Regions from separate parts of the Pseudarthrobacter sp. As-47 genome, predicted to be linked through region 1. Evidence: riboswitches for the same ligand, from Rfam matches in the RefSeq annotation. Region 1 holds a riboswitch; each other region holds the start of a gene.
The links. A riboswitch is a leader RNA that binds a small molecule or an ion and turns the genes downstream of it on or off. The one in region 1 is predicted to bind thiamine pyrophosphate.
Positions count from the first base shown of each region.

Region 2: linked by a shared signal. The riboswitch ahead of AC4BCK_RS13605 (FAD-dependent oxidoreductase) and the one ahead of thiC (phosphomethylpyrimidine synthase ThiC) in region 1 are both predicted to bind thiamine pyrophosphate.
Region 3: linked by a shared signal. The riboswitch ahead of AC4BCK_RS19495 (ECF transporter S component) and the one ahead of thiC (phosphomethylpyrimidine synthase ThiC) in region 1 are both predicted to bind thiamine pyrophosphate.

Region 1 is NZ_CM177088.1:2,615,821-2,625,938, forward strand. Features, by position in the region: gene rimM (ribosome maturation factor RimM) at 1-394, opposite strand, end outside; gene AC4BCK_RS12130 (RNA-binding protein) at 502-744, opposite strand; gene rpsP (30S ribosomal protein S16) at 746-1,168, opposite strand; gene AC4BCK_RS12140 (hypothetical protein) at 1,384-1,824, opposite strand; gene AC4BCK_RS12145 (VOC family protein) at 1,904-2,779, opposite strand; gene AC4BCK_RS12150 (amidohydrolase family protein) at 2,880-3,962, opposite strand; TPP riboswitch at 4,040-4,147, shown strand; gene thiC (phosphomethylpyrimidine synthase ThiC) at 4,142-5,965, shown strand; gene AC4BCK_RS12160 (alpha/beta hydrolase) at 6,040-6,771, opposite strand; gene ffh (signal recognition particle protein) at 6,873-8,456, opposite strand; gene AC4BCK_RS12170 (glucose-6-phosphate dehydrogenase) at 8,574-9,977, shown strand; gene AC4BCK_RS12175 (P-II family nitrogen regulator) at 10,115-10,118, opposite strand, start outside.
Region 2 is NZ_CM177088.1:2,948,202-2,958,319, reverse strand. Features, by position in the region: gene AC4BCK_RS13630 (PHP domain-containing protein) at 1-490, shown strand, start outside; gene AC4BCK_RS13625 (DNA-methyltransferase) at 552-1,424, opposite strand; gene AC4BCK_RS13620 (DEAD/DEAH box helicase) at 1,433-3,121, opposite strand; gene AC4BCK_RS13615 (RNB domain-containing ribonuclease) at 3,425-4,930, opposite strand; gene thiE (thiamine phosphate synthase) at 5,007-5,756, opposite strand; TPP riboswitch at 5,784-5,901, shown strand; gene AC4BCK_RS13605 (FAD-dependent oxidoreductase) at 5,897-7,264, shown strand; gene thiS (sulfur carrier protein ThiS) at 7,261-7,497, shown strand; gene AC4BCK_RS13595 (thiazole synthase) at 7,503-8,315, shown strand; gene AC4BCK_RS13590 (4a-hydroxytetrahydrobiopterin dehydratase) at 8,358-8,696, shown strand; gene AC4BCK_RS13585 (hypothetical protein) at 8,859-9,161, opposite strand; gene AC4BCK_RS13580 (DUF3107 domain-containing protein) at 9,199-9,423, opposite strand; gene AC4BCK_RS13575 (TetR/AcrR family transcriptional regulator) at 9,472-10,118, opposite strand, start outside.
Region 3 is NZ_CM177088.1:4,196,699-4,206,816, reverse strand. Features, by position in the region: gene AC4BCK_RS19515 (iron-containing redox enzyme family protein) at 91-1,146, opposite strand; gene AC4BCK_RS19510 (DUF4383 domain-containing protein) at 1,214-1,717, opposite strand; gene AC4BCK_RS19505 (hypothetical protein) at 1,831-2,040, opposite strand; gene AC4BCK_RS19500 (heme-degrading domain-containing protein) at 2,168-2,710, opposite strand; TPP riboswitch at 2,783-2,922, shown strand; gene AC4BCK_RS19495 (ECF transporter S component) at 2,987-3,610, shown strand; gene AC4BCK_RS19490 (ABC transporter ATP-binding protein) at 3,610-5,166, shown strand; gene AC4BCK_RS19485 (energy-coupling factor transporter transmembrane component T family protein) at 5,163-5,963, shown strand; gene AC4BCK_RS19480 (glycoside hydrolase family 25 domain-containing protein) at 5,977-6,765, opposite strand; gene AC4BCK_RS19475 (UDP-N-acetylglucosamine 1-carboxyvinyltransferase) at 7,050-8,573, shown strand; gene AC4BCK_RS19470 (glutamate--cysteine ligase 2) at 8,641-9,867, shown strand; gene AC4BCK_RS19465 (HNH endonuclease signature motif containing protein) at 10,054-10,118, opposite strand, start outside.

The DNA of each region.
Region 1 (10,118 bases):
GAGTGGTGACCATCAGCAGGTCCTGGACGGGCATGGTGTTCAGTGCGGTGACCTTGCCGACCACCCGGGAACCGATCCTGGCCTCGAGGCCAACGAGTTCGTGCTCGTACCAGCCTTCGTCGTCGTCTTCGTCCAGCTCCTCAGTTTCAATGAAAAGCTTGGCACCCCGGAGGGTTTCCGCTTCGTTGCGGGTCCCAATTTCGTCGAAGCCCAGCAGCAGGATGTCCTTGTTCCAGCGGGCGCTGTTTACGGTGAGCGGTCCCGCTGACGCCGGCTCAACCACGAATTCGGTGCCCGGCACGAACCTGTCCCCAGGGGCGTCGGTCAGGACCTGGACCGTCACTTCGCCGCGGATGCCGTGCGGTTTGCCGATTCGTGCCACCTGAAGCTGCATGTGTTCCTCTGTGTTGGATGTGGTTTTCGGTGCTCTGGTAAAAGCACTCCGGCCCCTCCACCGCATGGGTGGAGGGGCCGGAGCTAAAACTGAATAGTGCCGAGCGCTCAGCGGCGGCGGTCGGTGTCGACAACGTCGACCCGCACCGGTTCGCCACCGGCCAGGGCTGCCACTACGGTGCGCAGTGCGCGCGCCGTGCGGCCCTGGCGGCCAATCACCCGTCCAAGGTCGTCCTGGTGAACGCGCACTTCGAGGGTGTCCCCGCGGCGGTTGCTCTTGGAGCTGACCTTGACGTCGTCCGGGGAATCAACGATTCCGCGGACCAGGTGTTCCAGCGCTTCTGCCAGCAATCTACTCAGCCTCGGTGGTCTCTGCTTCGGCCTCGGCGGGAGCTTCGGCTGCGTCAGACTTGGATGCCTTCTTGGTGATGGCTTCCGGGATGATCACGGAACCCTTTTCCGGGGCAACGAAGGCTTCCTTCTGGGTCTTGGTCTTCAGGGTGCCTTCCTGGCCCGGCAGGCCCTTGAACTTCTGCCAGTCACCGGTGATCTTGAGGATCGCGGCGACCTGCTCGGACGGCTGGGCGCCGACGGACAGCCAGTACTGGGCACGCTCGGAGTTGACCTCGATGTATGAGGGCTCTTCGGTGGGGTGGTACTTGCCGATCTCTTCGATGGCGCGGCCGTCACGCTTGGTGCGTGAGTCCGCGACGACGATGCGGTAGTACGGTGCGCGCATCTTGCCAAAGCGCTTAAGGCGAATCTTTACGGCCACTGTTGTGGTCACTCCTGTTTCAGAAAAGGGGGTGAACCCGGCGTTCTGCACCCGTGGGGCGGGCCGTACTTGCGGGCTCGAAGGACAGGATCCAGACGCGGAGAGAGGGGCCACGCAGATCGAGTACCTGTTTATTGTGCCAGATCAGCGCCAGGATTTCGACTTGGCGCGGCGTGACACGGGCGACGCCGGCCGGAGGTTCCGGCCGGATCAGCTCAGGCGGACCAGACGTACAGGCCGGTACGCTCCGAGTCGTCGATTCCGCCGGCGAGTTCAGCGAGCCGCTGCACGTACGTCCGCGCCTCTGCAGCACCAAACGGCATGTCATCCTGCGCGGCCCACTGCTCGGCAACCTCTTCGAGGATGTCGCCTTCCCCTTCGGTTTCATAGGACAGCAGGTCCGCCAGGGCGCGCACCATGGCCGGGGGCACGGCCAGGAGCGAATCGCTGCCCACATCCACCATGGTCAGTTCGTAATCCGCTCCTCCGGCGTGCACGGCGGTACCGGCCAGGTCGCCCAGCTGCTCCACTTCAAAATCGCTGATGTCCGGAATCCGGACCGCGTCACCTGCGGGAGCGCTGCCGCCGCCGTCAAGGACGCCGGCACGCTTCAGTGCTGCGTCGTGGGTGGCAACAAAGATCTCGGTGAAGCCCATGGGGATTGCCCTCATTCCTTTGGCGGTGGTGCGGCCGCCGGGAGGCTGCTCCTGCCCGGCCGTTCGGATTCAGCCTAGTTCAGCGCACAGCCACCCGGATGCGGTTGCGCCACGGATCCTCGAAGCGGAGTTCGGCGCCGGTGTGGTGCGCGGCAACGCCGGCGACCTTGAGGCGGTCGGCGAGGGAGCCGACGTCGTCCCCTGACGGCACCTCGATGAGGACCTCGCCCAGGCCGAGGGTGTCCTTGCGGGGTCCCGCCCCGCGGCTGTTCCAGACGTTCATGGCCATGTGGTGGTGGTAGCGTCCGGCGGAAACAAACAGGGCCTGCCCGTGCCAGCCGGCGGTCTTCTCGAAGCCGAGGGTCCCCACGTAGAAGTCGCGCGCCGTCTGGACGTCTCCCACCTGGAGGTGCACGTGGCCGACGCCTGCCACGGACCCGAGCTGGCGCTCCAGGGAATCTTCCGTCAGGTGCTGCTCGAGGTACCGCTGCGGCGGGAGGGCCAGGCTGTCCATCACCACGTCCGTGCCGTTCCAGGACCAGTTGCTGCGCGGCCGGTCCCAGTAGAGCTCGATGCCGTTGCCCTCGGGGTCGTTGAAGTAGAAGGCTTCGCTGACAAGGTGGTCGGCGCTGCCGGTGAACGAGCGCGGTTCGAACCGGGCGGCGGTGGCGATGGTGGCAGCAAGGTCTGCCTGGTTCTCGAACAACAGCGCCGTGTGGAACAGGCCGGCCTCTCCCCTGCCCGGCAGGTTCAGCCCGGGCGCGGGCGCCAGGTGCACAAGCGGCTTCTGCAGCCGGCCAAGGTAGATGCCGCCGTCCTGCTCCGCAATGACCTCCAGGCCGAGGGCGCGCTGGTAGTAGTCGGTCATAACCTTCATGTTGCCCACCTTGAGCATCACAGTGCCCATGGCGAGGTCGGCAGGAAGAAGATCCTGGCTTGCGGCTTGTGCAGTCATTGGTAACTCCCGGTGCTGTGGGCCTTCCGGTTGGCAGCCCTTACACACTTAAAATTACTTGAAGCTTCAATTTATTCCAAGTCCCAGGCCGGTTGTCTTTTCAGCGGACCACCCGTCCGCCCAGGACAACGTGCGCCAGGTTACGGACCGCTTCCGGTACCTTCCGCGGGTCCTCCCGGCACAAGACAACATCTGCCCGTGCCCCTTCCTCCAGGCCCTCCGCGCCCTGCCACTCCCGCGCACTCCAGCACGCGGCGTCCAGGGCAGACGCCATGGGCAGCCCGGCAGCATGGAGGGCCAGGATCTCGTCGGCGATCCTGCCGTGCCTGATCACGCTGCCGGCGTCGGTCCCGGCGTAGATCCGCACGCCGGCCTCGAACGCCTCAAGCACCCGCTCCTCCCGCCGTTCCCACAGTGAACGCATGTGCGCCGCATACTGCGGGAACTTGGGTGCTGCCTGCGCGGCGATGTCCGGGAACGTGGCGATATTGACCAGGGTGGGCACAATGGGCACCTGCTGCTCCACGAAGCGGGGCAGGTGCCGCGGCAGGAGGCCGGTGGCGTGCTCGACGCAGTCGATGCCGGCGTCCAGCACGTCGTCGAGCGTCTCTTCCGCGAAGCAGTGGGCGGTGACGCGCGCGCCTTCGTCATGGGCGGCCAGGACTGCATCGCGGACGACGGCGGCAGGGAACGACGGCGCGAGGTCGCCGGCGCCGCGGTCAATCCAGTCCCCCACAAGCTTGACCCAGCCGTCACCTTCCCTGGCCTGTTTACGGACAGCTTCCACCAGGCCCTCCGGTTCGACTTCCTCAGCAAACCCCCGCAGGTACCGGCGCGTGCGCGCAACGTGGCGTCCGGCGCGGATCAGCACCGGGACGTCTTTTCTGTCCTGCAGCCATCGCGTGTCAGCAGGGGAACCTGCGTCCCGGATCAACAGTGTGCCGGCCATCAGGTCCGTCCGCGCCTGCTCTTCGGCAGTCGGAGCATCCACCGCCCCTCCCACGCCGAGCCCGATGTGGCAGTGGGCATCCACGAAGCCCGGCAGCACCCATCCCGCCAGGATCCGGTCCGGAGCCTTCGCCGGCCGGCGGAACGTCAGGCGCCCGTCGACGGACCACAGTCCGTGCTGCTCACTCCCGGGTCCGGTCAGGACTGTCCCCGTGAAGTGGATGATTTCTGCCATGTGCACCTCTTTCCTGCCCGGTCAGGCTAGCACCGGCAATGTGACAAGCCCCGAAAGAAGGGCTGTGGTATCTTTCATCTTGACCACACGGGTGCCCCTGCAGGGGCTGAGATCGGGCTGACGCAGCCTGCGACCGTCGAACCTGTCCGGGTAATGCCGGCGAAGGAAGTGAGTATTCCTTGAGTACACCAAATCAGCAGCTTAACCCTGCCCGCAACACCCCGGGTGCCGCCACTGACGGGAACCCGCCGCCGGTGACGCAATCCTTGAAATCCCACTCCCTGGCCTACCTCGAGGACGCCGGGACCGGGATCCGTGTTCCCGTGACGGAAATTGCGTTGGAGCCGTCCCCCAACGGCATTCCGAACCAGCCGTTCCGGACCTACCGGACGGCCGGTCCGGGGAGCAATCCCGTCCAGGGCCTTCCTCCCTTCCGCAGGGAATGGATCGAGGCGCGGGCAGACACGGAAGCGTATAGCGGCAGGGAGAGGAACCTGCTCGACGACGGCCGCTCGGCTGTACGCCGCGGCGCCGCCAGCGCGGAGTGGAAGGGAGCGCCTCCCGTGCCGCGCCGCGCCGTCGAGGGCCGGACCGTGACCCAGATGCACTATGCGCGCCAGGGCGTCACCACCCCGGAAATGCGCTTCGTGGCGCTGCGGGAGAACTGCGATGTTGAACTGGTCCGGAGCGAAATCGCCGCAGGCCGGGCCATCATTCCCAACAACATCAACCACCCCGAATCCGAGCCGATGATCATCGGCAAGGCCTTCCTGGTGAAGATCAACGCCAACATCGGCAACTCGGCAGTGACCAGTTCAATCGCCGAAGAGGTGGACAAGCTGCAGTGGGCAACCCGGTGGGGCGCCGACACCGTCATGGATCTCTCCACCGGCGACGACATCCACACCACCCGGGAGTGGATCATCCGCAATTCGCCTGTCCCGATCGGCACCGTCCCCATCTACCAGGCCCTGGAGAAGGTCAACGGCGAAGCCAACGCCCTGACCTGGGAGATCTTCCGTGACACCGTCATCGAACAGTGCGAGCAGGGGGTGGACTACATGACCATCCACGCCGGCGTGCTGCTTCGCTACGTCCCCCTGACCGCCAACCGCGTCACGGGCATCGTGTCCCGTGGCGGGTCCATCATGGCCGGGTGGTGCCTGGCGCACCACCGGGAGAACTTCCTCTACACGCACTTCGATGAGCTCTGCGAAATTTTCGCCCGGTACGACGTCGCGTTTTCCCTGGGTGACGGCCTGCGGCCGGGGGCGACGGCGGATGCCAACGATGCCGCGCAGTTTGCCGAGCTGGACACGCTCGCCGAGCTCACGCAGCGTGCCTGGGAGCACGACGTCCAGGTGATGGTGGAGGGTCCTGGACACGTCCCGTTCCACCTGGTCAGGGAGAACGTTGAACGGCAGCAGGAGCTGTGCAAGGGCGCGCCGTTCTACACGCTGGGCCCGCTGGTGACCGACGTGGCCCCGGGCTACGACCACATCACCTCCGCCATCGGCGCAACGGAAATTGCCCGCTACGGCACGGCAATGCTGTGCTACGTCACGCCCAAGGAACACCTGGGGCTGCCCAACAAGGACGATGTCAAGACAGGGGTGATCACGTACAAGATCGCTGCGCACGCGGCAGACCTTGCCAAAGGCCACCCGGGCGCCCACGAACGTGATGACGCACTGTCCAAGGCACGCTTCGAGTTCCGGTGGCGGGACCAGTTTGCGTTGTCGCTGGACCCGGAGACGGCCGAGGCCTTCCACGACGAAACCCTCCCGGCCGAACCGGCGAAGACCGCGCATTTCTGCTCCATGTGCGGGCCCAAGTTCTGCTCCATGAGGATCAGCCAGGACATCAGGGACGAGTACGGCTCCGCCGAGTCGCAGGCGGCGCTTGCTGAAGCGGCAGCCGGCATGCGGGGCAAGAGCGAGGAATTCCTGGCCGCCGGCGGGAAAGTCTATTTGCCGGAGCTGAGCGTTCCGCCGGGGCGCTAGCAGCCTGCAGGTGCCGTCCGGCTGGTCATTGGGGCCGGCCGGACGGGCCCCTGTGGAGGGCAATTTCGGGAGGATCAGGAGGCGCGTGCCTGCACGCGGCTTGAGTCGCTGATGAACGAACGGATGATGCGGTCCCCTTCCGGGGAGTCGTGGGGCCGGTGCCCGCCGGCGGCAGTACGGTGGAGCGCCCCGGTTTCACGGAGGTAGCCGGCGATCTCCTCGTAGAGCGGCTCCCAGCCGCCGGTCAGGACGAGCGTCGGCACGCCGGGGACGATATGCAGCGGGGCTTCCCAGGACGGCGCCTGCAGCCGCAGCCGCCTGGCAGAGCGCTTCTCCTCGGCAGTCACCGGCTGCTGCAGGTCGGTGGCATAGACCCTGCGGACGAACTCGCGCTGGAAATCCTCGTCACTGAGTTGATGCCGGACGTTATACAGCGGCTGCATCAGCCCGATGTGCGCCGCGGTGGCCGGCAGTTCAGCGGTCAGGGACAGGCAGGCCGGCTCCACCAGGGTCAGCGAGTAGACAAGGTCGGGTCGTTCGACGGCGGCCATCATGGCGGAGATGGCCCCTTGCGCATGCGCCACGACGTGCCCGCCGGCGCTGCCCCGGCCGTCGTCCCCAAGGGAGTCCAGCAGGATGCGCGTGTCCTCCTCGAACGAGGACGCGGTGGGTTCGGCAACAGTGTCGAAGCCGTGGCGGCGCAGGAACAGGGCATCGTAGGACAGGGCCACGCCGTGCTGGCGGGGCCAGGCTGCGGCGCCGAAGCTGCCCGCGCCGTGCACGAACACTACCCTCTGCTTGAACATGACCCAACCCTATTCCACGGCACCGGCATCCCCGGCAGGCAGCAGCAGATGTCGTCGCGAGCCCTCAAACGGCATCTGCTGCTGAGCTGATCCTGGTGTGCCTATTTGCCGAGGAACTTGTCGAAGCCCTTGGGCAGGTTGAGCTGGGAGGGATCAAAATCGCCGGCCTGCTGGCCAAAGGCTGCGCCGGTGGGCAGCGCCTTGGCCGCGTTCGCCCGGCGGGCCTCGGCGTCCTTGCGCTCCTGCGCGGCTTTGGCCGGGTTGCCGGACTTGGCCTTCTTCTTGGGCGCGCTCTTGGCGTTCTTCCGGGCACCGCCGCCGGCCCCCGGCAGGCCCGGCATCCCGGGCATTCCCGGCATGCCGCCCTGGGCCATCTTCTTCATCATCTTCTGGGCCTGCGCAAAGCGCTCCAGCAGGCCGTTGACCTCGGAAACGTGGACGCCGGAACCGCGGGCGATGCGGGCACGGCGGGAGCCGTTGATGATCTTGGGAGCGACGCGCTCGTGCGGGGTCATGGACCTGACGATGGCCTCCACGCGGTCGATCTCGCGCTCGTCGAACTGCTCCAGCTGCTGGCGGATGTTCTGCGCACCCGGCATCATCATGAGCATCTTCTTCATGGAGCCCATGTTGCGGATCTGCTGCATCTGGGCCAGGAAGTCGTCAAGGGTGAAGTCCTCCTGGTCGGCGAACTTCTTCGCCATCCGGGCGGCTTCGTCCTTGTCCCAGGACTTCTCTGCCTGCTCAATCAGGGTGAGGACGTCACCCATGTCCAGGATGCGCGAGGCCATCCGGTCAGGGTGGAAAAGCTCGAAGTCGTCCAGGCCCTCGCCGGTGGACGCAAACATCACCGGCTTTCCCGTGACCGACGCGACGGAAAGGGCGGCACCGCCGCGGGCATCGCCGTCGAGCTTGGACAGGACGATGCCGGTGAAGTTGACGCCTTCGTCGAAAGCGAGCGCCGTGTTCACCGCGTCCTGGCCGATCATCGAGTCGATGACGAACAGGACCTCGTTGGGCACGATGGCGCGGCGGATCTGGCGCGCCTGCTCCATCATGTCCGCGTCGACGCCCAGCCGGCCGGCGGTGTCCACGATGACGACGTCGTGGAGTTTCTGCCGCGCTTCCTCAACACCGGCGCGGGCAACCTCAACCGGGTCCCCGGCAGGGTGTTCGAGCTCGGTGTAGGTGGCACCGGGGTGCGGTGCGAAGACAGGCACCTTGGCGCGCTGGCCCACGATCTGCAGCTGCGTGACGGCGTTGGGGCGCTGCAGGTCGCAGGCCACGAGCATCGGGCTGTGGCCCTGTGACTTCAGCCACTTGGACAGCTTGCCGGCGAGGGTGGTCTTGCCGGCACCCTGGAGGCCGGCAAGCATGATGATGGTGGGGCCGCTCTTCGCCAGGCGGATCCGGCGGGTTTCGCCGCCGAGGATCTCCACCAATTCCTCGTTGACGATCTTGACGATCTGCTGGCTCGGGTTCAGGGCACCGGAAACCTCAGCGCCCAGGGCGCGTTCCCGTACCCGGCCGGTGAACTCACGGACCACTGGAACGGCAACATCGGCGTCCAGAAGGGCGCGGCGGATCTCGCGGACTGTGGCATCGACGTCGGCTTCAGTAAGCCTGCCTTTACCGCGCAGGTTCTTGAAGGTTGCTGTCAACCGGTCAGAGAGTGAATTGAACACGCGACGTGCACTTCTTTCAGTGGATGATCAGGGCAGTGGATGATCAAAGGCTGTTGATGATCGGGACTCGACTATCTAGGGTACCAAGCCGGGCCCGCAAGGTGGCATGCTGGCCAAATGACGAGCCAACCAACTGTTAAGACCCTGCTCATCCTCGGCGCCTCGGGGGACCTGACGGGCAGGCTGCTCCTGCCGGGACTGGCGCGCCTGGTGGCAAGGGGACGCGCTGCGGGCCTCCGGCTGGTGGGTGCCGGATCCGATCCCTGGACCCCGGAACAGTGGCGGGAACGGGTGCATGCGTCCTTCGAGGCAGCCGCCGGGTCCGCAGCCGCCGAGGGGAAGGAAGCCCTCCAGTCACTTGAGAAGGAAACGGTGTACCACCAGCTGGATGTCACCGCCGAGGGGGCGCTGGCCTCGCTTCTTGGGGCGCTCGAGGGTCCCACCGCCGTCTACTTCGCGCTGCCGCCCCGCATCAGCCAGCTTGCCTGTGAGTCCCTCCGGCCGGAGCAGGTCCCGCCGGGCACGCGGCTGGTGATGGAAAAGCCCTTCGGTTCCAGTGAGGACTCGGCCCGCTCTCTCAACCAGACCCTGGTCCGGCTGGTCCCCGAAGACCACGTCCACCGGGTGGACCACTTCCTGGGCAAGGCCACGGTGCTGAACATCCTGGGCCTGCGGTTCGCCAACAATTTCCTGGAACCGGTGTGGGACCGGCACCACGTGGAAAAGGTGGAAATCATCTTCGACGAGGACCTCGCGCTGGAGGGGCGGGCCCGCTACTACGACGGCGCCGGCGCACTGCGGGACATGATCCAGAGCCACCTGCTGCAGATCATGGCCCTGCTGGCCATCGAGCCTCCGGCCACCATCGGTGAACGGGACCTGCGGGATGCCATTTCCGCCGTCCTTCGGGCCAGCAGCGTACCGGAGCCCTATGCCGGTTCCACCCGCAGGGCACGCTACACAGCCGGCCAGGCAGGAGGGAAGGACGTTCCCGACTACGCACGGGAGGAAGGCGTGGACGCTGAACGCGGGACCGAGACGCTGGCCGAGATCCAGGTCAACATCGACAACTGGCGCTGGAACGGGGTCCCGTTCATTCTTCGGTCCGGCAAGGCACTGGGCGCGAAGCGCAAGGAGGCAGTGGTCACCTTCCGCCCGGTGCCCCACCTGCCCCGGGGCTTTACCGGCGTGGACTCCCCCAACAAGCTGCGGATTGGCTTCGGCCCGGACACCCTGAGGTTCGACGTCGACGTGAACGGGCCCGGGAACATCTTCAGCCTGAGCCGGGCCACCCTGGAAACCGAGCTCAGCGGCTCCGACCTCCTCCCCTACGGCGAAGTCCTGGAGGGGGTGCTGGCGGGCGACCCGCTGCTGTCCGTCCGCGGAGATACGGCGGAGGAGTGCTGGCGGATTGTGGAGCCGGTCCTGCGGGCCTGGCAGCAGGACCTGGTTCCCCTGGAGGAGTACGACGCCGGCTCTGCCGGACCGGCAGCCTGGCCCACCGCGGTGCCCGGAAAGTGAGCCCCGGCGGCTTCGGGCGGCAGGGCCGCCGATCAGCGGCCCTGCCTTAAACAGCGGAAGAGCGGGCAGGAAAACCCTGGGGTTTTCCTGCCCGCTCTTTTGGTGTTCACGGATGTTTCCGTGGAGTACCGCCGGCCCTAG
Region 2 (10,118 bases), 330 kb from region 1:
CGTCATCCACCATGTCGCCCCCGGCGCAACCCTCGGCCGCCCCCACATCGCGGACGCCCTCGTGGCGGCCGGGGTGGTGGAGGACCGCTCCGAGGCCTTTGCCTCCATCCTCACCTCACGCTCGCGCTACTTCATCCAGCACTACGCACCCGCGCCGGCCATCGCCGTCGAACTGGTCCGTGCCGCCGGCGGGGTCCCCGTCTTTGCCCACCCCGTGGCGTCCTCCCGCGGCAGGATCGTAGGCGAGCGGGTGTACCAGGAGATGATCGACGCCGGCCTGGCGGGCCTGGAAGTCAACCACCGTGACAATCCGGAGGAGGGTCGCCGGTTCCTGCGGCGGCTCGCCGGCAGGCACGACCTCCTGATTACCGGGTCATCGGACTACCACGGCACCGGCAAACCGAACCTGCTGGGGGAGAACCTCACCGAGCCGGACGTCCTGGCGCGGATCGAGGAAATGGGGACAGGGACCGCTGTCGTCCGTCCCTGATCACGGCAACCAGGTAGCAGCACATGTCGTTTTGGAGTCCCAAACCGACATGTGCTGCTACCTAGTTGGGCGGGAACGCGGTGAACTCCGCGTGGGCACCCAGGCGCCGGGCCATGATGTCGATGGCCGGCTGGTTCTGGTCCACGCACACAAACCTGCGGTCCATCTTCGCGGCCACCGCACCCAGGGTTCCGGAACCGGCGAAGAAGTCCAGGCACCAGTCACCGGGCCGGCTGGACGCCGCCACCACGCGGCGGATGAGGCCCTCCGGCTTTTGGGTCGGGTACCCGGTCTTTTCCTTGCCGGTGGGCGAGACGATGGTGTGCCACCAGACGTCGGTGGGCAGTTTGCCCAGTTCGCGTTTGGCTGGCGTAACAAGGCCCGGTGCCATGTAAGGTTCGCGGTCCACCTCGGCGCTGTCGAAGTGGTACTTCGCGGGATTCTTCACGTAGACCAGGATGTTGTCGTGCTTGGTGGGCCAGCGGTTCTTGGCCCGGGCGCCGTAGTCATAGGCCCAGATGATCTCGTTCAGGAAGCATTCACGGCCGAAGATCGCATCCAGCATCACCTTGGCGTAGTGCACCTCGCGGTAGTCGAGGTGCAGGTACAGGGTGCCGTCCTCCGCCAGCAGCCGCCACGCCTCCACGAGCCGCGGCTCCAGGAAGGACCAGTAGTCACTGAAGGCGTCGTCGTAGCGGTGGAGCGCGCCTTTGATGGTGTCGTAGGAGCGCCCCTTGAAGCCAACGCGGTCGCCGGTGCCGTCCGCGTTGACCACCATGGTGGTCTGCTGGCGCCGCTGGGCCCGGCCCGTGTTGAACGGGGGGTCCACGTAGATAAGTGTGAAGGCGCCGTCCGGCAGCGAGGGGAGGAAGTCCGCGTTGTCCGCGTGGACCACCAGGCTGCTGCCGTCCGGCGCCCAGACAGTGTCAGTCATGAAGGGGGTTAGGCCTCGGTGCTGCCGGACTGTGCGGCGTTTCCGCCGCCCACCACTTCACCGTTGCGGCGCCGGGTGCGGGTGCGGGGGCGCCGGGTGCGTGAGGGCTGCTCGGCCTCGGTCGCTGCCGGAGCGTCACCGGCGCCAGCGGGGGCTGCGGCGGCATCGGGAGTACGACGGCGGCGCTCGCCGGAGCGGGCAGCGGACTCGCCGCTGCGGCCGCCTTCGCGCTTGGCGCCGCGGTCACGGCTGTCCCGGCCACGGCCGTCGCGGTCGCGGGAACTGCCGGCGTCGCGGCCACCGCGGGCGTTCTTCTTGCCCGTTTCGCCCAGGTCCTCCAGCACCTCGGCGTCAACACCGGCCAGGGTGCGCTTGTCGCGCGGCAGCCTGCCCTTGGTGCCTTCGGGGATGTCCAGGTCCTCATAAAGGTGCGGGGAGGACGAGTAGGTCTCGATGGGCTCCGGAACGCTCAGGCCCAGTGCCTTGTTGATCAGTCCCCAGCGCGGCATGTCGTCCCAGTCCACGAAGGTCACGGCGGTGCCTTTGTTGCCGGCGCGGCCGGTGCGGCCCACCCGGTGCAGGTAGATCTTTTCGTCTTCCACGCACTGGTAGTTGATGACATGGGTGACGTCGTCCACGTCGATGCCGCGGGCGGCCACATCGGTTGCCACCAGGACATCCACCTTGTTGTTGCGGAAGGCCCGGAGCGCCTGCTCGCGTGCGCCCTGCCCGAGATCGCCGTGGATCGCGGCGGCCGCGAACCCGCGGTCCACCAGTTCCTCGGCAACCTTGGCTGCGGTGCGCTTGGTCTTGGTGAAGATGATGGTCCGGCCGCGTCCCCTGGCCTGCAGGATGCGGGCTACCACCTCGATCTTGTCCATGCTATGCGCGCGGTAGATCAGCTGGCGGATGTCCCGCTTGGTGAGGCCTTCGTCATCCGGATCAGCAGCACGGATGTGGGTGGGCTGGGTCATGTAGCGGCGGGCCATGGCAATGACGGGGCCGGGCATGGTGGCGGAGAACAGCAGCGTCTGGCGGACCGCCGGCGTGGCCGCGATCAGGGTCTCGACGTCCGGCAGGAAGCCGAGGTCAAGCATTTCGTCGGCCTCGTCCAGGATGACGACCTTGACGTTCTTCAGGCTCAGGTGCTTCTGCTTGTAGAGGTCGATGAGGCGCCCGGGGGTTCCCACCACAACCTCCACGCCGTTCTTCAGGGCTTCCACCTGGGGCTCGTAGGCCCGGCCGCCATAGATGGTGGCGATGCGTGCGTTCCTCTTGCGGGAGGCCGTCTGCAGGTCGTTGGCCACCTGCACCGCGAGTTCACGGGTGGGGACGATGACCAGGGCCTGCGGTGCGCCGGGTACTGCGAGTTTCTCGTAGCCGGCGTCGTCACGGCCCACCACGCGCTGCAGGGCGGGGATGCCGAAGCCCAGGGTCTTGCCGGTGCCGGTCTTGGCCTGGCCGATGATGTCGTGGCCGGAGAGGGCCACCGGCAGGGTCATCGCCTGGATGGGGAAGGGGTGGGTGATCCCGGCGTCCGCCAGGGATTCCACAATGTCGGCGCGGACGTTGAAGTCCGCGAAGGACTTCTCCTCAATCTCGTGCGGCTTCTCGTCGGAGATGATGGTTTCTTCCGGCTCGATCGTTTCGGTGCCGGAGTCGTCCGTCAGAAGCTGGTGGGTATGCAATTCACTCACGTGGAGTTTCCTTATTCATTTGGGCAATGGCGCTGCCTGCTCAACGGGCCGGCCCAAGGCCGTTCCGGAGCACGCTCGGGCGCGCAAGCAATTCCAGTGGAAGCCGATCGCGGGCTATCTAAAATGCTGGCACTGGTGACCAGCGGGTGTATCTCAAGATCGCGTAGGGGCGGGCTTGTTGGTTTCAAATCAAGGAAATCAACGACCGGGCATCCATTTCTACCTCTTCAGTCTAGCCGCACGGGCACGGAAACCCGGCTTTGGCCCGGTGTGCCTGCACGCCGGCAGGAAAAACGGCCCCGCTCAGGACAGGGGCGGGACCAGCTCGAAATGTACTTCCCGGGTGGCAATGTCGGAGGACACGAGGCGCACCCGGACCTTGGTTCCGGCCTCCAGCTCACCGGCGCAGCGGGCCGTGACGGCAGGCTCGGCAATCTGGATGATGCCTGAGCCGCCGTTGCCGTTGCCGTTGCGGCCGTTGCCGTTCTTTCCGTTGCCGCCGTTGCCGTTGTCCTTCTGGGGCTTGGATCCGGAGATCACGATCGCGTCGAACTCCTGCCCGATGTGGTTGACCAGGAGCGCCGCCTCCACGGTGTCCAGGGCCATGCGCTCCATCCGGGACGCCAGCTGGTCCGAGCCGGCCATGATCTCGGGAAGCGACGGCAGCGCCTCACGGACCCAGCCGGGCACGTCGCCGCCGTTGCACAGGGCTTCGCAGGTCACCAGGACAAAGCGGTCCACCAGGCGGCGCAGCGGCGCGGTGGTGTGGGCGTAGGCGGCGCCGATGGCGGACTGCACGGCGTCCTCGGGGACCGCGCCGTCGAACGCCGTATACGCCGCACCGCGGAAGAGCATGCCGGCTGAGTGCATAATGGCCAGCTGGCGGGGATCCGTGGGGTCCAGGCTGCGCAGGTACTCGCCGTAGCTGACCTCACCGTCCCAGGGCTTCCCGAGGGCCTCTGTCTGGAGCCGGAAGTGGTGCAGGGACCGCTCATCCGGTGAGGGCATGGTGCGGAGGATGCCCACTTTGCCGGCCAGCATGAGCTGCGCAGCGGCCATTCCCGTCATGAGCGAGATCTGGGCGTTCCAGTCCTCCACGGGCAGCTGCGGGGCCGCGGCAATCCGGTAGCCGCCGTCGGGAAGCTGGACAATTTCCTGGTCCGGCATGTTCAGGCTGGCACCCTCACGGGCGCGCTCCAGCTCCACGCGCTTGAGCCCCACCTCCTTGAGGAGGACCAGGACTTCTGAAGGGCTGCCGCCGTCCAGTTCCGCCTGGGCGCCCTTGTAGCTGAGCTTGGCGCGGCTGCGCATCCGGGCCCGTCCCACCGTCACCGCGGTGACTTCGGCGCGGACATCGAGGCGGAAGTCCCAGACGAACGCGGAACAGTCCTGTCCCGGCAGGAGGCTTCCGGCGCCCTCGCTGATGACTTCAGGGTGCAGCGGAATGCGGCCGTCCGGGGTGTAGAAAGTCTGGCCGCGGCGCCTGGTCTCGGCATCCAGCGGGCCGCCGGGAGCCACGAAGGCGGGAACGTCGGCAATGGCGTAGAGCACGCGGTAGCTGCTGCCGTCCCGTTCAATAAAGAGCGCCTGGTCAAGGTCCGTGGACGACGCCGGGTCGATGGTGATGAAGTCTATGCCCGTCAGGTCATGGGACGGCAGCTTCAGTGCCGACACGGCGGCCTCGGCGTCCTTCACGGCTTCGGCCGGGTACTCACCAGGCAGCTCGAGCTCCGTCCGCAGGGCGCTGAGTGCAGCCTCGAGGGCGTTGGTGTGCTCGTGGACACTGGGGGCCAGCCGATGATGTGACACGAAAATCAGCGTAGCCCGAATTCCGCGAATAGTGCAGGGAGCCGCCCGCGGGATGCGGTGCGGACCCGGCGCCGCGTCACGGGCGGGCGGCGTCCAGCGCGTCGAGCAGCGATGCGGCCGCCGCTGACGGATCGTCGGCCTCCGTAATGGCCCGGACCACAACGATCCTGCTGGCCCCGGCCTCCACCACCTGTTCCACGTTGCCGTGGTCAATCCCGCCGATCGCGAACCAGGGCACACCGCCGTCGGACTGTCCCTGCCCTTGCGCCGCTGAGGCCGCCGCCGCATACGTCACCAGGTCCAGGCCGACGGCGGCGCGGCCGGGCTTGGTGGGTGTTGCCCACAGCGGGCCGACGCAGAAGTAGTCGAGCGCCGCCGGGCCCGCGGCCGCTGCCAGGGCGGCATCCACCTGTCCAGGGCTGTGGCTGGACAGGCCGATGGCGGCGTTCCCGTTCAGCAGCGTCCGGGCTGCCTTGAGGGGAAGGTCCTTCTGCCCGATGTGGAAGACCGGCGCTCCGGACAGCACAGCAATGTCGGCGCGGTCGTTCACTGCCCACAGCCTGCCGTGCCGGACCGCTGCCTCCTTCAGGACGGCGAGGAGTTCCAGCTCCTCGGCGGCTTCGATGGACTTGTCCCGGAGCTGGATGATGTCCACGCCGCCGGCGAACGCGGCATCCACGAACTGCTCAAAGTCGCCCTGGCTGCGGCGCGCATCCGTGCAGAGGTACAGGCGCGCATCGTGCAGCCCGGCGCTGCCCTCCGCGTTGATAAAGGCGTCGGAACCGGACGGACGGGCAGCGGCGGCAGGGGGGTGGGACACATTCATGGGAGCCAGCCTAGTTCCTCTACACTGGGCTCGTACTGCGGGAGCCGCGGCAGCTGTCACAAAGCGCCGGGCTGAGAGGGCGTCAGAGCCGACCGCTTGACCTGATCCGGTTAATACCGGCGTAGGGAAGGAGACAACCGATGCCTGACGTGCACGCCGTAACCGGCCCCTGTCCTTCCGGTTCCACCATCACGGCCGACGTGGCGGTGATCGGCGGAGGAGCCATCGGCCACGGGATCGCCTGGGAGGCGAGGCGTTCGGGCCGTTCCGTGGTGGTGATCGATGACGCCCCCGGCTCCGGAGCCAGCTGGGCTGCCGCGGGGATGCTGGCGCCGGTGAGCGAACTGCACTACCAGGAGGAGGACCTCCTGGAACTCATGCTCGAGGCCTCCGCCCGCTGGCCCGGTTTCGCTGCGGACCTCGCTGCGGCCGCGGGCTCGGATCCCGGATATCTTACGACGCCGACCCTCGCCGTGGGTGCCGACGCCGCAGACCGGAAGGCCTTGCTGGACCTGCGTGCCGTCCAGCGGGCCAACGGCCTCACGGTTGAACCGCTCACCATCCGCGAAGCCCGGCGCCGCGAGCCCTTGCTAAGCCCGGGCATTGCCTGTGCGCTGGATACGCCGGCGGACCACCAGGTGGACCCCCGGCTGCTGGTGGCCTGCCTCCGCCGGGCCCTCGCCGGGGATGTCCGCTCCACCGGAAGCGGCGTGGCCGGCGCCGCCGACGGATTCGCCGTGCCGGACAAGGCAGCCGGCCTGCTCTGGCAGGACGGGGCCGTAGCCGGAGTAGCCCTGGAAGGTGGAGGGACCGTACTGGCCGGGGAGACCGTGGTGGCCAACGGACTGCACGCCCCGGAACTCACGGGACTGCCGATCGACCTGCACCTGCCGCTGCGGCCGGTCCAGGGGGACATCCTGCGGCTCGCGGTACCGGCGCACCTCAGGCCGCTGGTGACCTCAACAGTCCGCGGACTGGTGCGCGGGGTCCCCGTCTATATCGTTCCGCGGCGGGACGGAACCGTCGTGATCGGGGCAACCCAGCGTGAGGACGCACTGGGCAGTGGGAGTGGCGGTGGCAGGGGCTCCAGCGCCGGTGCGGTGTCGGCAGGGGGTGTGTACCAGCTTCTCCGCGATGCCCAGGTGCTGGTGCCCGCCGTCGCTGAGCTGGAGCTCCTTGAGTGCACGGCCCGCGCCCGGCCCGGCACGCCGGACAACGCCCCGCTGCTCGGAAGGGTATCGCTGCCCGGAGGACCCGTGGGCCGGCAGCCCGCGCCTGGAAGGTCCGGCCTCCAAGGGTCCCGCCACGTGCAGGGGCTCATCATTGCCACCGGATTCTTCCGCCACGGCATCCTGCTCACCCCGGCTGCGGCCGCAATCTGCCGGGAACTCATGGACGGCACGGAAGACCCCCGCTGGGCCCCGTTCAACCCCGGCCGGTTTTCCCCGGCTCCGTTTCGCATGGCTGAAGCGGCTGCCACGCCATCCAACACCCAGGAGACAGCATGAACATCACCCTGAACGGAACCGGCCACACCGTGGCCGACGACGCTTCCCTCACCGCGCTCGTCAGCGAGGTCACCGGCCGTCCGCTGGCCGCGGACGGCCGGGCCACGGACGGGCGGAAGCTGGGCGTGGCCGTAGCACGCAACGCCCAGGTGGTGCCCCGGAGCCTGTGGTCCGCCACGGCGCTCGCCGAGGGCGACGACGTCGAACTTGTCACGGCAGTACAGGGAGGCTGACCACCATGACCGGAACCACCGTCACCAACAGCCAGCTGTCCGGGCTCCAGGACCCCCTGGTGATCGACGGCGTCCCCCTGGCATCCCGGCTCATCATGGGCACCGGCGGCGCCCCCAGCCTGGACGGCCTGGGCGCCGCGCTCCTGGCCTCCGGCACCTCGCTGACCACCGTTGCCATGCGGCGCTATTCGCCGGACGAGGCGGGTTCGCTGTTCCAGCTGCTGGTGGACCACGGCATCCGGGTCCTGCCCAACACCGCGGGGTGTTTTACGGCGCGTGACGCTGTGCTCACTGCTGAACTGGCACGGGAGGCCCTGGAAACCGACTGGGTGAAGCTCGAGGTCATCGCCGACGAACACACCCTCCTGCCGGATGCCGTTGAGCTCGTGGACGCCACCGAGCAGCTGGTCAACAGGGGATTCAAGGTGTTTGCGTACACCAATGACGACCCCGTGCTGGCCCTGCGGCTGGAGAACCTCGGAGCCACTGCTGTGATGCCGCTCGGCTCGCCCATCGGGACGGGCCTGGGCATCCTCAATCCGCACAACATCGAGCTCATCGTGTCCCGGGCCTCGGTGCCGGTAGTGCTGGACGCGGGCATCGGTACGGCCTCCGACGCCGCCCTCGCCATGGAACTGGGCTGCGACGCCGTGCTCCTGGCCACGGCAGTGACCCGGGCGCAGAACCCCGCCTTGATGGGAGAGGCCTTCAAGCACGCCGTCATCGCCGGTAGGCTGGCGAAAGCGGCTGGTCGCATACCCCGCCGTGAACATGCGCTGGCGTCGTCGGCAATGGAGGGCCGGGCCGCGTTCCTGTAGGCCCACCTTCTGCCGGCCGGCGCCCGGATCCCAGGAGCAGCAGTGGCCGGCAGAGATGCACTTCCCCCGGAACGGATCGACGAAGCCCTGGCTCAACTGCCTGACTGGCGGGCCGGCAACGGCGGGTTGGTCACCGTCTTCAAAATGCCGACGGCGGCTGCCGCACTCGAGCTGATTGCCGCCGTCGGACGCCTGGCCGAGGAACAGAACCACCATCCTGACCTTGACTGGCGTTACAACCGCGTCTTTATCCGCTACACGTCACACGACGCCGGGGGACAGGTGACCGGCCGGGACCTCGCGGCAGCCGCGGCAGCAAGTGAAGCTGCGGCAGCGGCGGGCGCCAAGGCAGAGCCGGCAAAGTACGTGCAGGGGCAGTAGCCGGCTGCGGGGCGCTCATTGCCCGCCCGGCAGAACAAAAGGGCCGCTGAGCGCCCACGTCTCCAAGCCCTGTGCTCTTAACCGGCAGCGGCCGCCATCCCCTCAGGGGTGGCGGCCACTGCCGGTTGATTAGTGCGTGCGGCACAAGGTGCTGCACAGGCCTCAGGTCCGAAGGATTGCCGTGAGCCGTTCGGTATCCTGGCGCGCACGTGAACGGCCCAGATAGATGGCGGCCGCCGTTGCGGACGCGGCTCCGAGCACAATCGGCAGGACCCAGGGAATCCAGGTGCGTCCCGGCAGGTATCCGAATCCGGCGGCCATCAGGATGATCCATGCCAGGGCTGCCACGGCCACGGAAACCCCGGCGGGCACGCCGGCCCCGTACTTGGCATGCCGCTTGTCGTTTGCCCAGACAATAAAGCCTGCGGCGGCGGCGGCCAGCACAACGATGGTCAGCGAAAGCATGGTCCTCCTTGGGCTATGGGTGGTTCGTCAGCAGGCCCTAGAACTGGCCGAAACCTACGCGCCGTGCTTCTTCGGCCCCGATTTCCACGTAGCCCAGGGCGTTTCCGGGAACAATGATCAGGCGTCCCTTGTCATCCTTCAGGCGGAGTTCGCTGCCCTTGGTGATGGCGGCCTCCACGATCTTGGCTACCGAATCCGCATCCTCATTTGATTCCAGGACAATTTCGCGGCCGATATTCTGAACGCCGATCTTAATTTCCACAGGGGCCTCCCAGCCATTCACATTCGTTGGTTATGTCTTATTTGTAGTCTAGGACTCTTTGGGGAAGCGAGAGATTCCGCGCCAAGCTAAACGGTAGATGAGGTCGCTGGCAACGTCGAGGTCCAGGTTGCCGTCCGTTTCAAGCCAGTAGCGGGCGCTGACCTGAGCCATTCCAGCGAGCCCCCGGCCCAGGAGCTGCGCCTCCAGATGGGGGAGCTTGGTGTCCTCGGCGATGACGCGCGCGATGGCGTCGGCAAACGTCCTGTTGAAGGTTTCCAGCCGTGCGCTGACGTCCGGGTCATTGATCAGGTCCGACTCAAAAACCAGCCGGTGGGCCTGGTCATCGTTGGCGATGAACTGGAAGTAGGCCCGCATGACGGCCTGGACGCGCTCGTCATTGTCCGTGGTGGAGTTCAGGGCCCCCAGCATGAGGTCCGTCAGGGACGCAAGGTGGCTTTCCAGCAGGGCCAGGTACAGCTCCCGTTTTGAGGGAAAGTGCTGGTAGAGCACCGGCTTGCTGACGTGGGCCGTCTCCGCGATTTCATCCATGGCTGCACCGTGGTAACCGTTGGCCACAAAGACTTCCTGGGCTGCCATGAGGAGCTGGGCGCGCCGCTCGTCCCGGGGAAGCCTGGCTGACCGTTGGCCTGCAGGACGCGAGGGCGTTTGCGGTTCGGCGGCCGGCGGGCGGCTAG
Region 3 (10,118 bases), 1.6 Mb from region 1:
TCTGGGGTGCTGGGAAATCTGGTGGAGGTTTCGGTTGATGCCTGCGTGGGGCCTGGCCTGATCTGGTCAGCGGGGTTCATGCCTTGGTGCTCAGGCCGCAGCAGGCAGTGCCTGCCTCAGCGAGGTTCCGCCGTTTTCCCAGGACTGCAGGATGTGCGCGGACAGCCTGCCGTCCACGGCCATGACGGCCGTGGCTCCGAACAGGACGTCCGCCAGAAGGTGGGGTTCGGCTTCAACCAGCCCGCCCGCAAGGTCCCGGCCGGCAATCTGTTCATGGACGGCGTCGGCCTCCACATGCTCGTCGAAGTAGTGGGTGACGTCTGTAGTGAATCCGTGGCGCCGGAAGCCCCTGCCGTACAGGCGGTTGGGCTGGGAGGACGTCATCTCATAGATGGCCAGATGTCCCGTGATGGCCCCCCGGAGCCGGCGGTTAAGGCCGAAAAGGGACATCAGGTTCACGGCAGCGAGGGAGACCGCAGGGACGGCGTCCACGTATGCCCCGTACCCGTCCTCCATTCCCAGGCCCCGCATGGTGCGGGCGAAAAGGGCGCTGTGCATCCGCTCGGGCCGTCCGCCGCCGTACTCGTCCGCCTGGATTTCCACCAGTGCCGCTTTGGGCCGGCCGGAGAGCCGGGGGATGGCGAAGGTGTGCGGATCGGCTTCCTTCAGCTGGTAGATGGACTTGTGGATCAGGAATTCCTTGAGCTGGCCCAGGCTGGCTTTCCGGGCCACATAGCGGGAGAGGCTGGGGCCGGTGTCGCGTGCGGCCAGGCCGAACAGGACGTCCGCCACAGCGTCGCTGGTGGCACCGGGTCCGGCGGGAAGTTCCAGGTCACCGGCAGCCTCCGCGGCTGCGTCCCGGAGCGCGGCTTCGAACGGCTTTTCCAGCATCTGGCGCACCCGGATCAGTTCCGGCGCCCACTCCCACTCGTCACTCACACCCTCAAGGCCCGAGTAGTGGAGCTCGTAGAGGCAGAAGAGCGCCAGCTGGAGGTCGTCGTCGCCAATGATGTCCCGGGTTGCCGGGAGATGGCCGGCCACCGAGCGGTGCAACGCGTCAAGGGCGCCCTCATCTGTGCCCGGTGCCGCTGTGAGGGCGCTGAACAGTGCGGTGCTGACTGGACCCCTTGCTGCTGGGATTTTCATGGTGCTCCTTCAGGTCTGGCGTGGGCCGGTTCCGTGCTCCCTGCACTGGGGCCCGGCCGGGGATGTGTCAGCGGCCGCGGGTGCCGGGCGCTGGAGATGTGGCGGTGCTACCGGTGTCGGCGCCGGCTGCGGCGGGGACGGGCCCGCGGGCCAGCATGATGGCCAGGGCAATCATGGCCAGGCCAAGGACCAGATGGAGCCAGTTGTCCGCATCGTTTGCGGGGAGGAAGTTGGCAGGGGTGGGGTCACCGACCAGAAGGCCGTACAGCCAGAGGACCAGGTAGATGACGCCGCCGTAGATGAGGAAGTTCCGTGCCTGCGGGTGGGTGCGCGACATCAGGACGCCGGCGACGCCGAAGAGCAGGTGCACGGCGTTATGGAGGACGGATACCTGGAAGATCCCGAGCAGCAATGCTCCTGAGGCGTGTCCGGCCAGGCGGAGCGCGTCATGGTTGGAAGTGATGCCGGGAACGAATCCAAGGATGCCGGCCAGGCAGAACACGGCGCCCGTTGCGAGGGCAGCCTTCTGCAGGCCTGTGCGGGCGCCTGCCCGGCGGATGCTGGCTGCCATGTGCTGTACTCCTCAAACGCTGGAGACAACATAGTAAGCATGATTACTAAATAATTGCTAAGCAGCCTTTGTATTGTGCCGGCGTTGTGCGCCCGCACTCCGCGCGCAGGCTGCTAGCCTCCCGGGCCGGCCCATGAGTAGGGGTTGGTGTGCGGACCTCCGCGGCGGCCGTGGTCGTAGCCTTGCTGCCAGGACTTCCCGACGGCGGACACCAGTTCCGCCAGCAGGGAATAGTAGGGGTGGTCCGGACCGATGAAAATCATCTCGTCCCAGGCTTTGTCCAGCGCCGCCCGGACCTGGTTCTCGGTTGCTGGACCGGTCACGGCGCCCTCCTGGATTGATCACCCGCCACTGCGCTCGAATGTACTCCCGGCCTCACTGGGGTGTCCATGCCAGGAAGACCTGCCATGCCGGCCGGCCGGGGGCGCCACTCCGCTGGCTTGCAGGGCGTTACTCCGCGCCGGCCGAACGGAGGATGTCGCGGAGGGCCTCGACCACCAGGTCATGGTCCTGCAGCTGCGGCAATCCGGACACGGTGACGGTTGCTACGGCGCCCACCCCAGTGACGTACAAGGGGAAGGAGCCGCCGTGCGCAGCGTAGAGGGCCTGGTCGAACCAGGCATTGTCTTCGATACGTCCGCCGCTGAGCCGGGCGCGCAGCCCCACCAGCAGGGAAGGAACCTCGTACCGGGCTGCGGTCCGTTTCTTGGCCCGGATCCAGTGCCCGTTGTCCGGTGTTGCCCCCGGCAGGGCCACGTGGAAGAGGACCTGCTCGCCCTTGGTGATGTCGATGGCGATGGGAAGCCCGCGCTCCTTGCCCAGCTCCACGAGGAGCAGCCCCAGGTTCAGGGAGTCGTCCAGGGAGAAGCCGGGAAACTGGAGTTCCCGGATCTCCGCCTCAATCCGCGCGATCAAGGCCTCCAGGGATCCCTCCGGCTGGGCATCGCGGGAATCCGGATCATACCCGGTCACATCTGGTGGATTCGCTGTCATGGCCCACAATCTACCCCTCCCTGCGGTAAACTGGACCACGCCCAACAGGGCGGATATTTCACCAACAGAATCATTCAACGACAGGGGAGCGCCGCCGTCGGCATCACTGGCCAGGCCAGGGACCGCAGGTGGGCGCTGAGAGTGCGGACAGCCGCAGACCCTCGAACCTGATCCGGTTAGTACCGGCGCAAGGGAGTCGAGTTCTCGAAGTGCGCGCAGCGGCAGCAGTGCCGGCAACCGCGTCCACTTTCCCCTCCTGTTCCTCAGGAGGACCACATGGCAACAACAGCAATCAAGAAGCCCGCCGGCAAGTCCTGGCGCGTCGTGGACATCGTGGTGGCGGCCCTTATCGCCGTTGCCGGCGGCGTCATTTTCTGGGCCTGGTCCCAGGGGGCGGCCGCAGTCTCCGGACCCATGAACGCCGTCTACCCGCCCCTGACCGGCCTGATTGCCGGCGGCTGGATGATCCCGGCCGTCCTGGGCATGCTCATCATCCGCAAGCCCGGCGCCGCGCTCTTCTGCGAGACGGTGGCCGCCACGGGTGAACTGCTCATGGGCTCCCAGTACGGTGCGTCGGTACTGTTCTCCGGATTCGTCCAGGGCCTGGGTGCCGAGATCATCTTCGCCATCTTCGTGTACCGGAAGTTCAACCTGCCCGTGGCACTGCTTGCCGGCGCCGCGGCCGGCCTTTTCTGCGGCCTGAACGACTCCTTCGCGCCGTGGGGCTGGAACATCGCCTACGCCGCCGGCGACAAGCTGGCGTACATCATCTTCACTGCCATCTCCGGCGCCATCATCGCCGGCGCACTGTCCTGGATCGCCACCCGCGGCCTGGCCAGGACAGGGGTCCTGAGCTCCTTTGCATCACGCAAGGCGGCAACGGAGCCCGTCTTCTCCTGATGGGCGCCCCTTCGCGGCACGAGGCATCAGTTGCGGTGCGTCCGGCTGCCGTCACAGCCCGCGGCTGGGGATGGCGCCATGCGGGGCGCGCCAAGCCGGCTGTCCGTGGCCTCGACCTGGAGATCCGCCCGGGGGAGCGGGTGCTCCTTTTGGGGCCCTCCGGTGCGGGCAAGTCCACGCTCCTGCATGCCCTGGCCGGGGTGCTGGGGGACATGGACGACGACGGCGGCGACGCCGGCGAGTCCGACGAGACGGGCTCGCTGCTGGTTGACGGCGCCGTGCCCCGCGAGCAGCGCGGCCGGGCCGGGCTGATGCAGCAGGATCCGGAGACGCAGGTGGTCCTCTCCCGCGTCGGCGACGACGTCGCCTTTGGCGCCGAGAACCTCGCCGTGCCCCGCGACGCCATCTGGGCCCGCGTGCACGAGGCGCTGGACGACGTCGGCCTTTCCCGCCTGCCGCTTGACCACCCGACGTCGGCCCTGTCCGGCGGGCAAAAACAGCGCCTCGCGCTTGCGGGAATCCTCGCAATGCGGCCCGGCCTGATCCTGCTCGACGAGCCAACGGCGAACCTGGACCCTGCCGGTGTGCTGGAAGTCCGGGACGCCGTGGGCCGCTGCGTGGACAAGACCGGCGCCACGCTGGTTGTGGTGGAGCACCGGGTGTCCGTGTGGAAGGACCTGGTGGACCGGATCGTGGTGCTGCAGCCGGGCAGCGCCACTGAAGATGCCGTGCTGCTTGACGGTCCTCCGGACCAGGTGCTCGCGGACGCACGGACCATGCTGGCGGCGGCCGGTGTGTGGGTGCCCGGGTATGTTCCTGGCACGCGTGCACGGTCGGGCAATCCGGCAGCCGGCTCCGGCGGCCTTCTGCTGGCGGCCGAGAACCTTGCGGTTTCCCGGGAACGTCCGCGCCGCAGCGGCTTCCGGAAGGTACCCCCGGTACCCGTCCAACACGATATTTCCGCCCAGGTCCGGGCAGGGCAGGCGCTGGCCATCACGGGCCCCAACGGGGCGGGCAAGTCAACGTTTGCGCTGACCCTCGCGGGACTCCTGGAACCGGTGGCAGGAAAGGTGTCGGCCACCCTGGACCTCAGCCGTGGCGCCGGGATAGACCCTTATAAGTGGAAGGCCGAGCAGCTCATCGAGCGGATTGGCACCGTGTTCCAGGAGCCGGAGCACCAGTTCGTCACCGGGAAGGTGCTGGACGAACTCCTGTTCGGTCCGCGGCACCTGGGCCACGGCGAGGAGCGCGTGGACGAACTGCTGGAGCGGTTGCGGCTGACCCACCTCGTGGACGCGAACCCCTATACGCTGTCTGGCGGCGAGAAGCGGCGGCTCTCCGTGGCCACGGTCCTGGCGGCCCATCCCCGGGTGCTCGTCCTGGACGAGCCGACGTTCGGCCAGGACGCCAACACCTGGGCGGAGCTGGCCTCGTTCCTGTCCGAGCTGCTGGACTCCGGCACCGCGGTGGTGTCCGTGACCCACGACGCCGAGTTCACCGCCGCGCTGGGTGGCACTGAGCTTCGGATGGCTGCCGCGGAACCGGTGGCGCCATGAGGCAGGAACTGAACCTGCGCGGCAACCAGGCCCTGCTGGCCCGCGCCAACCCCCTGAGCAAGTTCGCCGCCGTCTTCCTCATCACGGCAGTACTGGCGCTTTCGATCGACTGGGTTTCCGCATCAGTGGCGCTGGCCTTCGAATTCCTCCTGTTCCCGCTCGCAGGCCTCACGCTGACGCTGCTGTGGCAGCGCGGCTGGCCGCTGATCCTCGCCGCGGCGGTGGGGGGCTGGAGTACCTCAATCCTGGCTCCGGACAGCGGAAGGACGCTGATCGACGTCGGCATCTGGACCATGAGCGAAGGCTCGCTGGAACTTGGGATCGGCTTCATGCTGCGCGGGCTGGCCATCGCCCTTCCGGCGGTGCTGCTGATGAGCTGCACCGACCCCACGGACCTGGCCGACGCCCTGGCGCAGAAGGCCCGCCTGCCGCACCGCTTCGTGCTGGGGACCCTTGCGGCCATGAGGCTGGTGGGCCTGATGGCGGAAGAGTGGCAGACAATCGGCATGGCGCGCCGGGCCCGGGGCGTCGGTTCGCGTGGCAATGCCGTCCAGCGGTTGAAGGCGACGCTGGGGCAGAGCTTCGGGCTCCTGGTGCAGGCAATCCGCCGGGCGTCACGGCTGGCAGTGACCATGGAAGCGCGCGGTTTCGGCGGCGGACGCCGGACGTGGGCACGCGAATCCACCTTCAGCGCGCTGGATGCCTGGGTGCTTGCCGGGGGCGTAGTGATGGCGGGAACAGCGGTGGTTGCGGCAGTGTCCCTGGGGACCTGGAACATGGTGTGGCTGGGAAGCTGACGCCTGGGCCGGCCTAGGGGCAGGCATAGTTGTAGTCGAAGCCCGTGGACACGAACTGGGCCAGCACCACCTTGCCACCGCCGGTCAGCGGCTCCTGTGAGCAGGCGCTCGCCGCGCCAGAGGCGTTGAGGGACCCCGCCAGCCAGCTGGGAAGCGAATAGAGGTTGCTCGAGCTGCTGACTGTTCCCACAATCCGGTCCCACTGCTGGCCGGTCGAGTAGATCCCCACCTCGGCTCCGATGCTGTGGAAGAAGTCGGTCATGCCTTCGAGGACGGTCCGGTTGGCATCCTTGTCGGTGCGGGACCAGCTGTTCTCCGTTTCGACGTCCAGCCACCAGAAGTACGAGGAGGGGTTGCTGATCCCGCGGAAGTACGCGTCGTCGTAGGCCTTGGCGTAGCCGTACATATAGGCGCAGGCCTTGCCGTAGTCCCCGGCCCTGCAGGGGCCGTAGGGGTTATGGACTTCCTGGCCGGCCGGATACTCGTCGTTGTCCGGCCACCAGGAGCCGGCGGCGCCGGGATTGGCCGTGTTGACGTACAGCGCGACGGTGGGCTGGCCGGGGTGGCCGGCAGAATCTTCCGCCCATCTGAGCTGCTCGGACAGACAGGGGTTCGTGGTGTTGGCCAGGCCATTGTTGACGCCCACGATGGCAAACGCCTGTTCCGAGGGAAAATTTCCGTTGCATTGCGGCCAGGAGATGTCGTTACCCAGAAATGACTGCTGCCCCTCCCCGGGTGAGGGAACGGCGTAGGCGGGGACGCCGGTGACCAGGAGCAGCGCGGCAAGAAGCAGGCCAAACATTCCCGGCACGGCCAAGCTGTTTCCGGCGGGCTGTGCCCTGCAGGACTGCGCCCTGCCCCGCTGGGTGGTCCTTGGCGGAATTTCGCTGGCTGGTGTGCGGCGCATACTGCCTCCGTTGCCGCTGGACGAAGAGGTCCTGATCCAGTGTCCCGCCGTTGGCACGGGAAGGTCAAGGTGCCGCAACTGTGCGACTCTATCGCATGGAACGGGTAACGAATCGTTATTGCCGCTCACTGAGGCTCTAAAGGCAGGCCTGATAGCTCATTCATGATATAAACTTGACTATGACGCAGGAAACCACCGAACACGTTGCCGCCATGTTGAGGGACGCCCGCAGTGAGAAGGGCTGGACCCAGGGCCAGCTGGCTTCCGAACTGGGGACGAGCCAAAGCGCCGTTGCCCGGATGGAGCAGGGCAAGCAAAACCTGAGCCTCAAAATGATCCAACGCCTCGAAGCAATCTTTGGCAGGAGCATCGTGAACGTGGGCAAGCCGCAGATGACGCACCTGCGGGTTGAAGGCGGACATACCCTTTCCGGTTCCGTGGACGTCAACAGCAGCAAGAACGCCGGAGTGGCCCTGCTCTGCGCCAGCCTGATCAACCGGGGCACCACTGTCCTTCGCCGCCTGGCGCGCATCGAAGAGGTAAACCGGATTGTTGAGGTCCTGACCAGCATCGGCGTGGAGTGCACCTGGCTTAACGACACCGACCTGCAGCTCCGGCGTCCGGCCGTGCTGGACCTTGACGCAATGGATGTTGACGCCGCGCGCCGCACGCGGAGCGTCATCATGCTCCTGGGCCCCCTGCTGGACGAATCAGCAAAATACCGGCTCCCCTATGCGGGCGGCTGCGACCTCGGCACCCGGACGGTTGAACCGCACATGCAGGCGCTCCGCCAGTTCGGACTCTCGGTGGAGGCCACCGCGGGCTTCTACAGTGTCCAGGCCCCGCCCGCGGACACCCGGGACCGCTCGTTCGTCCTGACCGAACGCGGCGACACCGTCACCGAAAACGCGATCATGGCAGCCGCCCACCGCGAGGGAACAACCGTGATCCGGAACGCCAGCCCCAACTACATGGTGCAGGATCTCTGCTTCTACCTGCAGATGCTGGGCGTGGAGATCGAGGGCGTCGGCACCACCACCCTGAAGATCACGGGGCGCCCGTCCATCGACGCCGACATCGAGTACTTCCCGTCGGAGGACCCCATCGAGGCGATGAGCCTGATCACCGCGGGCATTGTCACCAATTCCGAGGTGACCATCCGGCGCGTGCCCATTGAGTTCATGGAAATTGAGCTGGCAACGCTGGGGCAGATGGGCCAGCAGCTGGAGATCTCGGGCGAGTACATGGCACGGAATGGCCGGACGCGCCTGGTGGATGTCACCACCAAGCCTTCGGAGCTGCATGCTCCGGAGGACAAGATCCATCCCATGCCGTTCCCGGGGCTCAACATAGACAACCTGCCCTTCTTCGCCGTCATTGCCGCGAATGCCCAGGGCCAGACCATGATCCATGACTGGGTCTACGAAAACCGGGCGATCTACCTGACGGAACTCAACCGGCTGGGCGCTCAGGTGCAGCTGCTGGATCCGCACCGGATCTATGTCAACGGGCCCACGAAATGGCGTGCCGCGGAGGTGGGCTGCCCGCCTGCACTGCGCCCTGCCGCCTGCCTGCTGCTGGCGATGCTTGCCGCACGTGGAGTGTCAGAGCTGCGGAACATCTACGTCATTGAGCGCGGCTACGAGGACCTGGCGGAGCGGTTGAACGCCATTGGCGCGAAGGTGGAGTACTTCCAGGACTGATCATTCACGGTTCGTCATGAATGGCGGAGCCCCTCCAAAATCTTCCTACCTGCCGCAGAATGACAGTATGCGTACATTCGGCGTCGAGGAAGAGCTCCTGATTGTTGACCCCACAACGGGGGAGCCGCTTGCGCTGGCCGATGCCCTGTTGTCCGGGCACAGGATGGCGGCCGATGATGCACCCGATGCCCGCTCGCTGGAAACCGAAGACAAGACCGTTTACGACGACGACGAGATGGGCTTGAGTGCCGAGCTTAAGCTTGAGCAGATCGAGACCCAGACGCGGCCCTGCCTGGAGTACGGGGTCCTGCTGGACCAGATCCGTGCCGGCCGGACGCTTGCTGACCGGGCTGCCCAAAAGAACGGTGCCAGGGTGGCGGCGCTGGCCACCTCGCCCTTGGCCTCCACCAGCCACACGACGCCGGATCCGCGGTATGCCCGGATGCTGGAGCGCTTCGGCCTCACAGCGCAGGAGCAGCTCACGTGCGGCTTCCATGTGCACACCTATATTGAATCGCCGGAGGAAGGCGTGGCGGTCCTGGACCGGATCCGGGACAAGCTTGCCGTGCTCACCGCGTTGAGTGCGAACTCGCCGTTCTGGAACGGTGTGCCGACCGGTTTCGAGAGTTACCGGACCCAGGCCTGGAACCGCTGGCCCACCTCAGGACCCGCGGGGATCTACGGGACCTACCCTGCGTACAGGCGGGTGGTCACGCGGTTGCTGGACAGCGGAGTGATGCTGGACGAGGGGATGCTCTACTTCGACGCCAGGCTTTCTCGCAACCACCCCACTGTGGAAGTGCGGGTGGCCGATGTCTGCCTCCGTGCCGAGGATGCCGCGCTCATCGCACTCCTGGTGCGTGCACTGGTGGAGTCGGCCAGCCGGGAGTGGCGGGACGGGGTGGACCCCGCGCCAGTGCCCACTGTGCTGTTGCGCATGGCTGCATGGCAGGCGAGCAGCAGCGGGCTTAGCGGGGAGCTGTTGGATTTCGGAACCTTCCGGCCGGCCCGGGCCGCGGATGTGGTGCGTTCGCTGGTGGATTACCTGGCGCCGGTCCTGGACGAACAAGGGGAGCTCGCCATCGTTCGGCAGGGGGTGGAGGACATCATCGCCCGCGGCACCGGAGCGGCTGAACAGCGCCGGGTCCGGGACAGGGCCATGGAAGGTTCACCGCCCGAGGACCTAGGCCTGGGCGCCGTGGTTAACCACGCAGTGAATATCACCATGCGTGGTGCCATGGACCTTTCAGAAGTGGAAGCAGCCCCGGACCTGCTGCGCGTACGGCAGTCATAGGCACTCCTGGGCCGACGAGGGGCTGCCTCTTGAGCAGACAGGGGCTGCCTCCTGGGCCGACGAGGGGCTGCGCGTACGGCACGGCATACGCCATGGGAGGCTGGCCCGCTTTATGCCCGGGGCGCTGGGCAGGCCGCAGTATCCGGCAATCCGGCTCTGTCCTACAGGGGCGATGTTTGCTCTCTCCTAAAGGACAGCAAGGGAGGCTTCCAGCAGGAGGTGCCACTCAGGGAACGGGTCCTTGGGGAGTT